Linked DNA regions of Tardiphaga sp. 709. The protein of the gene in region 2 interacts with the protein of the main gene of each other region in a pairwise test. Links are inferred from orthologs where the notes say so. Each region holds a gene or a part of one and is shown on either strand. Other genes may lie near its edges.

Evidence for each region. The genes of interacting proteins can lie anywhere in the genome.
Region 1: the proteins of ybgC (region 2) and secA interact in binary tests that used the Escherichia coli proteins (3 or more experiments, as listed by UniProt). The link is inferred for Tardiphaga sp. 709 from one-to-one orthologs.

The regions. Positions count from the first base shown.
Region 1 is NZ_CP135529.1:3,153,569-3,159,566, reverse strand. The notes cover bases 2,642-5,998. They hold secA (preprotein translocase subunit SecA), read right to left. Parts: upstream 5,689-5,998; coding sequence 2,842-5,688; downstream 2,642-2,841. In the rest of the region: RSO67_RS15475 (J domain-containing protein), read left to right, coding at 80-733; RSO67_RS15470 (murein L,D-transpeptidase family protein), read left to right, coding at 1,133-2,638. UniProt on the Escherichia coli protein: Required for protein export, interacts with the SecYEG preprotein conducting channel.
Region 2 is NZ_CP135529.1:1,840,124-1,848,222, forward strand. What follows is about bases 2,182-4,996. They hold ybgC (tol-pal system-associated acyl-CoA thioesterase), read right to left. Parts: upstream 3,905-4,996; coding sequence 3,458-3,904; downstream 2,182-3,457. Other genes in these bases: phnF (phosphonate metabolism transcriptional regulator PhnF), read left to right, coding at 2,182-2,908; RSO67_RS09275 (nuclear transport factor 2 family protein), read right to left, coding at 2,909-3,376; RSO67_RS09285 (UPF0182 family protein), read right to left, coding at 4,073-4,882; RSO67_RS09290 (UPF0182 family protein), read right to left, coding at 4,776-4,996. In the rest of the region: RSO67_RS09255 (carbon-phosphorus lyase complex subunit PhnI), read right to left, coding at 1-973; phosphonate C-P lyase system protein PhnH, read right to left, coding at 976-1,584; phosphonate C-P lyase system protein PhnG, read right to left, coding at 1,587-2,048; more of phnF, read left to right, coding at 2,174-2,181; more of RSO67_RS09290, read right to left, coding at 4,997-6,857; rocD (ornithine--oxo-acid transaminase), read left to right, coding at 7,099-8,099.

The DNA.
Region 1 (5,998 bases), 1.3 Mb from region 2 along the record:
TGGTGCGGCGCAGGCGCCGAATGAGGTAATCCGAATGTCAAGACTTGAAGCTTTTTGCATTGCGTTGTCATAGTCAGCCATGCCCATCGACTCATCCAAATTCTTCGACAGCATCCGTATCAAGCCGAACAAGCTGAGCGCGAAGCAGCAGGCCGCTGCGCGCGAGGAAGCTATTATGTGCGAATGGCCCGAGTGCAAGAACAAGGGTCCGCACCGCGCCCCCAAGGGCCGCGCGCAGGACAAGGAATACTGGCACTTCTGCCTGAACCACGTCCGCGAATACAATCAGGGCTACAACTTCTTCCAGGGCATGGCCCCGGACGCGGTCGCCAAGTACCAGAAAGACGCGCTGACCGGCCATCGTCCGACCTGGAAGATGGGTGCCAACGGCTCTCCGGACAAAGCTAAGGCGCAGCCCGACCTCGACGGCGCGATCGATCCCTTCGCCATGTTCAACGAGATGAACGGTATGGGCATGGGCCGCGGCCGGGCCCGCAAGCCGCAGCAGCCGATCAAGGAAGAGACCCGCAAGATCTTCAATGCCGAGCGCAAGGCGCTGCAGGTCATGGGTCTCGGCCCCAGTGCCACGCTCGACGACGTCAAGGCGCAGTACAAGGCGCTAGTGAAGCAGCATCACCCCGACGCCAATGGCGGCGACCGCTCCACCGAGGACCGGTTGATCGAAATCATCAAGGCTTACAACTACTTGAAGACCGTGGTCCGGGGCTCGTAAGGCACTCCGAGATCGTCCACGCGATTGCCAATGTTCGTCATGCCCGGCCAGCACGGAGCAAGCTTCGCTGGATGTGTCGGGCATCCACGTCTTTGGCGGCGAGTGAACAAAGACGTGGGTGGCCGGAACAAGCCCGGCCATGAAAGTCGAGAGTGCTGCCAAACTATTAAGCATAACCCACCACCGCCTGCTTAATTCGCCTTCCCGCCAGATACCGCCGCAATTCCGCCCGGCCTGAGATCTTCAATCTCTGTTGACCATCGCCGGAACGGAACCTGTTGCTCACGGCCAGTTGCCTTGCGAGCAAGGGGCCTTAAGGCTAATATTTGCGTACGAATAAGGGCTCATTTGTCTTTATTCCTTGGGGTGTCGACGTCCTGTCGGCTGCGGAGCTTGGCTTTGAAACATCGCTCGCTTGTTCGCGCGCTGCTGACGTCGGTCGTACTTGCGACAGGCGTGGTGCTGGCCGGCTGCAACGGCGAAGACATGTCGCTCGCCAGCAACGCGAAGGCCAACCAGCCCGTTCCGCCCAAGCTCGTCGCCGAGATGACTGAAAAGGACATGGACCTGCAGTCGCCGATGCTGGTCCGTGTGTTCAAGCAGGAAGCCGAACTCGAAGTCTGGAAGCAGAATCGCTCCGGCCAGTTCGCGCTGCTGAAGACCTATCCGATCTGCCGCTGGTCCGGCGATCTCGGTCCGAAGGTCAAGGAAGGCGATCGTCAGGCACCGGAAGGTTTTTATTCGATCACGCCGGCGCAGATGAATCCGCGCTCGTCCTACTATCTCTCGTTCAATACCGGTTTCCCCAACGCCTTCGACAAGTCGCTGGGACGCACCGGTTCGCAGTTGATGGTGCATGGCGATTGCTCGTCGCGCGGCTGTTTTGCCATGACCGACGAACAGATCGCCGAGATCTATTCGCTGGGTCGTGAATCCTTCTTCGGCGGGCAGCGTTCGTTCCAGTTCGCCGCGTTTCCGTTCAAGATGACGCCGGTCAACATGGCTAAGCATCGCAACAACCCGAACATGCCGTTCTGGAAGATGATCAAGCAGGGCTATGATCATTTCGAAGTGACGCGGCAGGAGCCGAAGGTCGAGTTCTGCGAGAACAAGTATGTGTTCGATCCGGCCGCGCCTGCAGGATCCACCAAGCCGCTGGTGTTCAATGCCTCGGCCAAGTGCCCGGTCTACCAGATCCCGTCCGAGATCGCCGATGCCGTCAGTGCCAAGCAGGCACAGGATGATGCGAAGATTGCCGAACTGGTTGCCAAGGGCACGCCGGTCGCACAGCGCCGTCCCGATATCGACGGCGGCATGAATCGCGTCTTTGCTTCTAAGCTGCCCGATGGCGCCACCGGCCTGTCGGATCCGGAGCCGCCGGGCGTGCAGACCGCTGCCTATTCGCGCGCGCCGGGCACCATTCCGCCGCACGTCAATCCGCCGAAGGCTACCGCTGCAGCGACAACCTCCTATTCGGCGTCGCTGTTCGCAGCATCGGAAGAACCCGTCGTCGCCGTGCCCTCCACGCGTGTTGCGTCGGCCTCGTCGGATGGTGGCTTCTTCAGCAATCTCGCCAAGAAGGTCGGTATCGGCGGCTCGGAAACGACCGCGACCGCAACTACGGCGCCAGCCGTTCCCGTGCCGACACCGGCCGCGAAGCCGAAGGCCGTCGCCAGCAAGGCTGGTCCATCGCCTGCTCCTGCGACGCCTGCTTCTGTAGCTGCAGCGAAGCCGGCCGCTGCACCCGCACCGCTCGTCGCCACCGCGCGCCCGCCGCTTAAGCCGACGCTGTCGGCCGAACCATCCGCTCCGGCTTCCGGCGGCGGCACCGGCGCGGTGCTGTCTGGCGCAGCTCCGGTGGTCTCGGCGAATTCCTTTTCGGACCGCTTCTCGGCGATGCGCTAGGCGCGCGTCGCTCTCCCTGCAGACATATCGTCACGTGTGATTGGCGCCGTGGTCGCTGACGCGTTTGACGATACTCACCAGTCGCACGCCATCGAGCTCCTGCAGTCGCAGTGCTTGGCTGTGTGGAACCAACAGCTCAAAGAAAAATCCCTCCCGAACGGGGAGGGATTTCAGAGGGCTTCGCGATTTACCCGGTGGTCGCCTCACGCATACCGCCCGTGACAGTGCTTGAACTTCTTGCCGGAGCCGCAGGGGCAATCCTCGTTGCGGCCGACCTTGCCCCAGGTGTCCTGGTTGTTCGGATCGCGGGCGACGGCGGGCTGCTGCTGGCCCATCGGTGCCAACGCCGCATTGGCGAAGGCCATTTCGTCCTCGCCGGTGTTGTAGTCGAGCTTGTGGGCTTCCATGACAGGCAGTTCGGGCTGCACGTCCGGCGGCACGATCTCGACGCGCATCAATTGCGCGGTGACGGCCTCGCGCAGATTGGAGATCATGGCCTCGAACAGGTTGAAGGCTTCCGCCTTGTATTCCTGCAGCGGATCGCGCTGGCCATAGCCGCGCAGGCCGATGACCTGACGCAGGTGATCTAGCATCACCAGATGCTCGCGCCACAGATGATCCAGCGTCTGCAGCAGGATCGTCTTCTCGACGTAGCGCATCACGTCGGGGCCCCACTGGGCGACCTTCGCGGCCATATGCTCGTCGGCCTTCTGCTCGATACGGTTGAGCAGCTCCTCGTCGGCAATGCCTTCTTCCTTGGCCCATTCGTCCACCGGAAGATCGAGGTCGAGCACGCGTTTGAGCTCTTCCTTCAGGCCGGCCACGTCCCACTGCTCGGCATACTGGTTCTCCGGCACGTGTTTGGTAACGAGGTCCTCGACGAAGGCGCGGCGCATATCATTGACGGTCTCGGCGACGCTGTCGTTCTGCATCAGATCGACGCGCTGCTCGAAGATAACCTTGCGCTGGTCGTTCTGCACGTCGTCATATTTGAGCAGGTTCTTGCGGATGTCGAAGTTGCGCGCTTCGACCTTCTGCTGGGCCTTCTCGAGCGCCTTGTTGATCCACGGGTGGATGATCGCTTCGCCTTCCTTCAGGCCGAGGCGCGTCAGCATCGTATCGAGACGATCCGAGCCGAAGATGCGCATCAGGTCGTCTTCCAGCGACAGGAAGAACTTTGAGCGGCCGGGGTCACCCTGACGGCCGGAGCGGCCGCGGAGCTGGTTGTCGATGCGGCGTGACTCATGGCGCTCGGAGCCCATGATGTAGAGGCCGCCGGGCTTCTCGACGGTCTTGGCCGGCTTGCTGCCCTTGGCCGGCTCGATCTCGACCACTTCCTTGGCGCTCAGCACGATCTCGCGGAAACGTTCGATCTCGGCCTTGATCTCGGCGATTTTGGCGGCCTTCTCGGCCTCGTCGGCGATCTCGGCCGTCTCGATCTGCGCGCGCATCTCGACCGAGCCGCCGAGTTTGATGTCGGTGCCGCGGCCGGCCATGTTGGTGGCGATGGTGATGGCGCCGGGGACGCCGGCTTCGGCGACGATATAGGCCTCCTGCTCGTGGAAGCGCGCATTCAGCACCGCGAACAGTTTCGCCGGCTTGCCGGAACGCGCGGCCGCGTAGAGCTTGTCCATCGCCTTCGGCTTGGTGAAGTCGATCAGCTTGTAGCCGTTCTTGAGCAGATACTCGCCAAGGACTTCCGATTTTTCGATCGACGCGGTGCCGACCAGCACCGGCTGCATCCGCGCATTGGCGCGCTCGATCTCGGCGAGGATGGCGGCGTGCTTCTCGTCCTGGGTGCGATAGACCTCGTCGTCCTCGTCCATGCGGCCGATGCCGACATTGGTGGGCACTTCGACGACTTCGAGCTTGTAGATGTCGAACAGTTCGTCCGCTTCGGTCAGCGCCGTGCCGGTCATGCCGGCCAGCTTCTTGTACATGCGGAAGTAGTTCTGGAACGTGATCGAGGCCAGCGTCTGGTTTTCCGGCTGGACGGTGACGTGTTCCTTGGCTTCCAGTGCCTGGTGCAGGCCCTCCGAATAACGGCGGCCCTGCATCATGCGGCCGGTGAACTCGTCGATGATGATCACTTCGTCGTCGCGGACGATGTAGTCCTTGTCGCGGTTGAACAGCGAGTGGGCGCGCAGCGCCTGATTGATGTGATGCACGACGGAGACGTTCTCGACGTCATACAGCGTCTCGCCCTTGAGCTGGCCGGCATCGCGCAGCAGCGTTTCGATCTTCTCCATGCCGGCTTCGGTCAGCGTCACGGTGCGCTGCTTCTCGTCGACCTCGAAGTCGATGACCTTTTCAAGCTTGGGCAGGAAGGTGTCGATGGTGTTGTAGAATTCCGAGCGATCGTCGAGCGGGCCGGAAATGATCAATGGCGTGCGCGCTTCGTCGATCAGGATGGAATCGACTTCGTCGACGATGGCATAGAAGTGCTTGCGCTGGACCATGTCCTCCAGCCGGTACTTCATGTTGTCGCGCAGATAATCGAAGCCGTATTCGTTGTTGGTGCCGTAGGTGATGTCGCAGGCATATGCCGCCTGGCGCTCGGCATCGTCGAGGCCGTGAACGATCACGCCGGTGGTGAGGCCCAGGAACGAGTAGATCTGACCCATCCAGCCGCTGTCGCGCTTGGCGAGGTAGTCGTTGACGGTCACGACATGCACGCCCTGGCCGGCGAGCGCGTTCAGATAGACGGCGAGGGTGGCGACCAGCGTCTTGCCTTCGCCGGTCTTCATCTCGGCGATGTCGCCCTCATGCAGCACCATGCCGCCGATCAGCTGCACGTCGAAGTGACGCTGGCCGAGGGTGCGCTTGGCGGCTTCGCGGACGGTGGCGAAAGCGGGAACGAGGAGATCGTCGAGAGTCTTGCCGGCCTCTAACTGTGCCTTGAACTCGGCGGTACGCGCTTTGAGCGCATCGTCCGACAGCGCTGCGACCTCAGGTTCCAGCGCGTTGATCGCGGCAACACGCGATTGATATCCCTTGACGCGGCGGTCGTTGGCAGAGCCGAAGAACTTGCGGGCGAGCGCGCCGATCATCACGAAATCCTGTCTTTAGCAATGCGGCCCGAAGGCCGTGGAATGGTGCAGCGGTCGCCCAGCCTCGTCATATCCAAAGTCTGTGGCGGATTGCTGTCTGGACCCCGGTGCGGAGCGCCAAAAAAGCAAGACCCCGGGAGATGAGTGGGAGCAGGGCAATCAGGGGTTCAATGACCACGGCGCGGCCGAAATCGCGCCTTCGCCACCGGCCCGGTCGGGGAGAGATATGGCCCGTATGGGGGGTTGTCAACGGCGCGAACCTCTCAAGGATTTCATCATTTTGACAGAGTTTTCGCGTTGCCAAGACGGT
Region 2 (8,099 bases):
TCGCCTGCACATTGTCGGAATGCGACATGACGAATTCCTCGTCCTGTGCTGGCGCCTTGATGTCCTCGCCAAGCTCGCGCGCGCGCAGCGTGCGGTCGACCAGTGCCATCGACATCACCTTGCGTTCGCTCTGGCCGAAAGCGAGGCCATAGCCGCGCGTGAAACACGGCGCCTCGGTATCCGAGCCCTTGAACTGATTGACCATCTGGCATTCGGTCAGCGTGATCGATCCCAGCGGCACCGCGAAGCCAACATCCTCGGCCATGAATTCAACCTCGACCTCGCCGAGGCGGATTTCACCTGCGAAAGGATGGTTGCGGCCATAGCCGCGCTGCGATGAATAGCCGAGCGACAGAAGAAAGCCTTCATCGGCCCGCGCGAGATTCTGCAAGCGCAGATCACGGTCTGCCGGGAAGCTCAGCGCGTCGCGCGTGAGATCGCCGACAGGCTTTTCGGGATCTTCTGCGGGCGAGGCTTCGATCAGGCCGTCGCGGCCAAGAATATCGGTGACGCGCGGCATCACGCCCGGCTCTGCATCGGTCATGACGGGCTGATCGGGCGAGGATTCGCCGGTCAGCACCGGATCGAGCAAACGATGCGTATAGTCGAAGGTCGGGCCAAGCACCTGGCCGCCCGGCATGTCCTTGAAGGTCGAGGAGACGCGGCGACGCACCTGCATCTGCGACGTATCGACGGGCTCACTCGAACCGAACCGCGGCAGCGTCGCGCGGAAGGCGCGCAGCAGGAAGATCGCCTCGATCATGTCACCGCGTGCCTGCTTGATGGCCAGCGCCGCGAGCTCGCGGTCATAGAGCGAGCCTTCGGTCATCACGCGATCGACGGCGAGACCGAGCTGATTGGAGATCTGCGCCAGCGATATTTCCGGCACGTCGCGATCGCCGCGGCGTTCATGAGCCAGCAGACGATGCGCATTCTCGATGGCGCGTTCGCCACCCTTGACGGCGACATACATGCTCAGCCCTCCTTCGCGACAAGACGCGTGGTACGCGGTAGCGCGACAATGGATTCGCCGGACACCAGCACGAGGTCGATGCCGCGGGGAAACAGCGAGGCATTCAGCGCAAGGCGATCTAGCAGATCCGGCACGCCGATCGCAGCACGCAGGATTGTGGCACCATCGATACCGGGGCCGCGCAGCTCATAGGCAGGGCCTTCAGTCAGGCTCGCCACCTGCAGAATGATCGTGGTGGAGCGATCCGGATATTCGCCGGTGCCGAAGGCGAAGTGCTCGAAGGACGGCAGCGCGGCAGCATCAGCCACCACGGCGAAGGCACACACGGCGGGATCGGCGATGACCGGCGCGCTGGTGTGAAACTTGATCCACTTGGCAACATCCATCGTCGCCGCCAACTTGCTATCGAGCCACACCGGCGTGTCCTGATCGAACAGCGTGAGCGCGATAGCGGCCGCGCCGCGCATCATCGGCGCAGGTACGCCCGAAACAGCCTGAATCCGCTGCACGGTGCCGGGACGCGCCATCGCGTCCATCACCGAACGGAAGGTCGATTGCGCTGCAAGCACCTTGTCCGCGAAACCGGCCGGCATTTCCGCAACTGTCGTCATGATCAGCCCTCCCCGCGCACGAGCGTGTAGAAATCCACTTTGGTCGCCGCCGTCTCTGCGGCCTTCCGCCTGATATCGGCAACGACACGCGCGCGCAGCGGCGTCAGCACCTGGGCTTCGACAGCATCTGAAAATTCAACGGTCTGAATGAGTGCGTCGCAGAGCGCGATTAGCTGCGCCTTCGCGCCGTCACGGCCGAGTGTGTAACCGAAGCCAACCTCGCCTGATGCCAACCGTACAGCGGCACGCGACACGGTCGCCTCGCCCAGATTGAATGGCGCGCCATCGCCGCCGATCCGGCCACGCAGCATCACCAGGCCGTTTTCCGGCTGACGCAGATGCTCATGGGCGGGAACAGCCACAGCATCGAGATATCCGGCGATATCCGCCGTCGCGGAGTGCCCAAGCACCCCCATCGCCTCACGGCGCCGGGCCTGCTGGTGGTTCGGGGAGGATGAAGTCATGTCACCGCCGCTCAACAAGTTGTATGATTTACTAGACAACTTTATAGACGGAGGCAATGACCGTTTCGTGACAGCGGCACGATTTTTCGCTAATGCGTGGTCGACATCATTCCGGGACCGATTTTGTGACCATTCAGGACAAGCCAACAGGCGTTGCATTGTGGCGGCACGTCGCCGACGGCATCGAGCGCGGCATTGCCGATGGTCGCTATGGCGCTGGCGAAAAGCTGCCCGGCGAGACCGAACTGGCTGACATCTACCGCGTCAATCGCCATACCGTGCGCCGTGCCCTCGCAACCCTGGCCGAACGCGGCTTGGTACGCGCCGAGCGCGGCAGCGGCACCTATGTGGAATCGCCAAAGCTTGCATATCCCCTGCGGTCACGCACGCGCTTCTCGGAAATTGCCGGTGCCGGCGGACGCGAGCCGCAGGCGCAATTGATTGGAGCCTGGGACGATGTGGCAACGCGCGATCTCGCCAGGCAGCTTGGCCTCAAAGCCGGCGCTCCGCTGATCCGCATCGAGGCGCTGCGCCTCGCTGACAAGACACCGATCTGCGTCGGCACCAACTGGCTTTCGGCCGAACGGTTTCCCGATTTCGGCAAAGTCTATGAGCGCGTGCGCTCGATGACCAAGGCGCTGGCGCATTACGGTTTCAAGGACTATCGCCGCGCCTCGACGAAGGTGACCGCGGGGATCATCGACGCGACCGATGCGACACGGCTTGGTGTCGCGCTCGGGCGTCCGATTTTGATTGTCGATTCCATCGATGTGGATGCCGACGGCACGCCGCTGAGCGCCACGCATTCACGTTTCGTCGCCGAGCGCGTCGAATTCGTGGTCGATAGCGGTTCGCTTTAGTTAGAACGGGTCGGTGCCGAGACCCGGCACATCGGCCGGGCGCGGCCCTGGCGCCGGCCACAGGAAACGGCGGTCCTTCTCGGCAATGGCCACATCGTTGATGCTCGCCTCACGGCGGCGCATGAGACCGGCCTCGTCAAACTCCCACTGCTCGTTACCGTAGGAGCGATGCCAGTTGCCGGCGTCGTCGTGCCATTCATATTGAAAGCGCACGGCAATGTGATTGCCGTCGAACGCCCACAGATCCTTGATCAGCCGATACTCGTGCTCCTTCGCCCATTTACGGGTGAGGAATTCGACGATCGCCGGGCGCCCCTGAAAGAACTCGCCGCGATTGCGCCAGGTCGAGTCCTCGGTATAGGCGAGCGACACTTTCACCGGATCGCGTGAATTCCAGGCGTCCTCGGCCATGCGGGCCTTCTGGGCGGCGGTTTCTCGGGTGAAGGGCGGAAACGGTGGACGCGACATGGGACCCTCGGCTTTGCGATATGCCGGGATTGTAGCCCTGCCGCATGCGGAGTCGATGCCATTCCGCCTATTGGGCGATTGCTAAATCTGATCGGCCTTCATGGCGATCCGCAGCGCTTTCGGGATCGGCTTGGCGCGGCCGCCAGACACGAAGGCCACCTTGACCTTGGCCTCAAGCAGCAACTCATCGCCGCGGCGCACTTCCTGACCCAGCATGATCGAGGCGCCCCTCACCTCCTGTGGAACCGTGACGACGTCAAGCAGATCGTCCAGGACTGCCGGTTTTAGAAAATCAATCTTCATCGAACGAACAACGAAGGCAAAGCCGGGCGCATCCTCTCGCGCTTCTTTCAGCAGCTCTTGTTGACTCGTTCCGAGCAAACGCAAGTAGTTCGTTCTGCCGCGTTCCATGAAGCGCAAAAAATTCGCGTGATAAACAATCTGGCCGGAGTCAGTATCTTCGAAATAAACGCGAACCCGCATATGATGACGACCGTCGCGAATTTCGCCATCAAGAGAGGCTGTCACAGGGAGATTCCTCTTATCAATCACACTTCGGAGAGTAACCGTCTTGCACAGAGGCACCCTCCCCAGCAAGTGCCAATCGCTTTGGGCTTGAACCTTGCTTGGGATGCACCTGGAATCTTGGTTGCGGGACGCGCATCTCTTTGTCGAATGACAATTAGCCGGCGTTGGTCAGTGTCCGGCCGATTCCCGGCTCATTTTCTCCAAAAGACCGCGCATCGCGTCGATCTGCAGACCGAAGCCTGCCCAATCCCCAGACCTCAACAGCTTCATTGCCTCGTTATAGCGATCAAGCGCCTCTTGCGCCCTGTTTTCCGCAGGGCTCGCACGTGGCATTTCCGTCGCAGCACTCAGCGATGTCGGCGACGCGTTAGTTTCGATGAAAAGCGCGGACAAGGCCTCGGCAAGCGTCTCTTTCATGACGACATGCTCGCCGTAGGCGGCGATCACGCGCTTGAGCTCCGGCAAGTGTCCGTGGACCGCGCGCAGGTACAGCGGCGACACGTACAGGATCGAATTCTCGATCGGGATCACCAGCAGGTTTCCGCGGATCACCCGTGAACCCATCTGGTTCCACAACGATATTTGCTGGGAGATCTCCGTGTTCTGATGAATGCGCGCCTCGATCTGGAACGGTCCGTAGACGAGCTTCTCCTTGGGAAATTCGTAGACGATCAATTTTCCATAGTCTGGAGCGTCGCAGCGCGCTGCCAGCCATGCGATCATATTGTCGCGTCGGCTTGGCACCATGGGGATCATGATAAAGAACTCGGCTTGGGTTTCTCCGGGCAGCCGCATCACAATGTAGTAAGGGACCATCGGCGCGACGCCGTCGCCGGCCGGCTGGCGCGGAAACTGCCAAAGATCCTCTCGGTTATAGAAAACGTCGGCAGATGCCATGTGATAGGTCTGGTAAAGCTGCGCCTGAATTAGGAAGAGGTCCTCGGGATAGCGAATGTGCTTTTGCAGATCGGACGGCATTGCCGCAAACGGCTTGAATAGCCCCGGAAAGATCTCGCTGGTAGGTGGCCACGATCGGGTCCGCCTGATCCATCAGATAAAAGTCGACACTGCCGTTATAGGCGTCGACGACGGCCTTCACGGAATTGCGGATGTAGTTCAGATTGCGGCCGGGCGCAGGCTGAGCTGAGGGGAAATAGTCGCTGGTTGTATAGGCGTCCTGGATCCAGAACATCCGCCCCTCGCTGACGACCAGGTAGGGATCGTGGTCGAGGCTGAGGAACGGGGCGATCATGCGTAGCCGTTCCCCGATATTGCGCCGGATCATAATCCGGCTGTCGTCGGTGATGTAGCTGGAGAGCAGCAGGTTCATATCGTTGAAGTGGTGAGCGAAGATGATTTTTCGCAACATCCCCGTCAGCGGTATGCCACCGGCACCGTCGTAGGCCGCGTATACGTTTTCACTCCCCTTCGGATAGTCGAATTCCGGCGTGGTCGTCCTGACGACAACGTAGTTGCTCTCCTCTTGTCCATAATAAATGCGCGGTTCGCGGATTTCGGGGCCGCCATCCGCAACGGGAGGAATATCCCGCAGGTAAAGCAGTGGAAGCCCTTCAGCGCTCTTGTGCATTACCGGGCTCATCACCGCTCCATTGCCGTGGGTGAACAGCAGGTGGAGGTTGACCCACGTCTGGGCGTTCGGCGGCAGCAGTGAGGATCTGAGCTCGCGCGCCGACAGCATCACGCTCTGGTAGGTGCCGCGAAGCCAGTAGCGGTCGACATCCAGGTCGCTTAATTTGTAGTAGGTGCGTATCTCCTGTAGCTGGGCGTAGGTATCCGCCAGCGGCTGCCCGTCCCACAATCTGATGTTCTCGATGGTCGCCTTGTTGGCTTCGAGTGTCGCGAAGGTAAGGTCCTGTTCGGCAGGAAAGGGCTTGGCGGCGATCCGGTCGAGATTATAGGCTTCCCTGGTCAGGCGGATGCTGCGTTCGATGTAGGGCCGTTCCAGTTCCAGTTCGTTCGGTTTCACGTAGAAGCGCTGAAATAATGTCGGGATCACGCCGGACAGCAGGAAAGCGCCGCCGAAGACGAGTAACATCGCGGCAGTGGGGAGTCGGTAGGTCCGCGCCCACAGGTTCGCCCACGCGGCGCATGCCGCGACGATCGAAAGCCCGATCAGCAACCGGAGAACGGGCAGTTGCACCTGGATATCGGTGTAGCTCGCGCCAACCACTACGCCATTGTCTCCGTAGAGCAGCAAATAGCGGTCGAGCCCGTAGGACCATGCCTTCACCGCAAAGAGCAAGCCGAGCAGCGCCGAGCCGTGAGCAACCGCTATCGGTGATATCGACCACCGCTGGACGTGGTATTCGATCTGACCATGCATCCAATAGATCACTGCGGCGAAAAGCGCGCTCATGAACAGCGTTAGCAATGCCCAATTCCTGATGGCGATATAGGCGGGCAGAGAAAACAGATAGAAACCAATATCCTTGTCATACAGCGGATCGTTCGCGCCATATGGCACGTGATAGAGGAACTGCAGAATGATGTTCCAGTTGCCGACCTCCCCCCATGCGACAAGCAGAGCGAGGAGTCCGGCGCCGCCAGCGATGGCGAGGCGCCATGGCAACCGATCGCGTATGAACTCGAACGGATCGGGCGGCACCGCAGTGGCCGCGAGTTTCCAGTCGAAGCCGACGGGAAGCCGGCCTCGCCGCCGTCGGGCAAGAAAAAGTGCCAGCCGGGCGTTCGCCCACATGATGACGGCAGTTGCCGCAAAGACGACGGAAAAGACTGCGGCTTTCGCGCCGATCGATGTCCAAAAAACCTGCGAATAGCCGACCGCGGAGAACCACATCCAGTCGACCAGGAACTCGCCGACAATCGCGAAAAGGATCAGGCAAATTCCGGAGAAGATGGCAGTCACAATCACCCCGACCACGGCGTTTCGCCCTGGCGTCTTCCGTTCGGGCCCGGTAATCCCGATCGTCATGAACGGATTATAGCAGAAGGAGAGAGGTGGCGGTGCCTGTCTTGAGCGCTCGCACCTGTTTTTTCTGCGTCGGCCTTCCTACATCAGAACTGAGGTGCGCATCGCCTTACGCGCGCCCAATCGGGAGAGCGCGCGCCATGAGCGGTGATCTCACGATGTAGTTGTGCTTGTGCGCCCTCACCAACGGTCGGGATGGCATGCCGAACCGACGCGAGGGAGGAACGCGGCAGGAGCGCTTGTCATGACTGATTTCGCCGGTCTCGAAGCCCGTTTTGGCGCAGGAAACTATGCACCGTTGCCGGTCACGATCGTCCGCGGGGCTGGAGTCTACGTGTGGGACGAAGCTGGCAGACGCTACATCGACATGATGGGCGCATATTCGGCGGCAAGCTTCGGCCATTGCCATCCGCGCCTCGTCAAAGCGCTGACAGAACAGGCACAGCGCCTGGATACGATCTCGCGCGCTTATTTCAGCGATCGGTTGGGGCCTTTTCTCGCAAAGGCTTGTGCACTTACCGGTATGGATGCCGCGTTGCCGATGAACAGCGGCGCGGAAGCCGTCGAGACGGCGCTCAAGGCGGCACGTAAATGGGCCTACAAGGTCAAGGGTGTGCCGACCGACCGGGCTGAAATCATCGTCGCGGAGGGAAATTTCCACGGCCGTACCATCTCGATCGTCGGCTTTTCTTCGCAAGCCCAATATCGCGACGGCTTCGGGCCGTTCCCGCCCGGCTTCACGCGCACGCCGTTCGGCGATGCGTCGGCGCTCGCCGCGGCCATTACCCCTGACACCGCGGCCTTTCTGGTCGAACCAATTCAAGGCGAAGGCGGGATCAATGTGCCGCCCCCTGGATATCTCGCTGAGGTCGCGCGCATTTGCAAGGCGAACAACGTGCTGCTGCTCTGCGACGAGATCCAGAGCGGTCTGGGACGTACTGGACGCCTGCTCGCGTGTCAGCATGAAGGGGTAACACCCGACGGTCTGATGCTCGGCAAGGCGCTCGGCGGCGGGATGTTGCCGGTTTCGCTTTTCCTCGCCCGTCGCGAGGTCATGCAGGTTTTCACTCCGGGTGACCACGGCAGCACGTTCGGTGGCAACCCGATTGCATCGGCGGTTGGATTAGCCGCCCTCGACACACTGATCGACGAGCGATTGATTGAACGTGCCGCGACTGTCGGCGCGCATCTCCTCGATCGGCTCTCTGCGATCAAAAATCCGATCATCCGCGAGGTGCGCGGTCG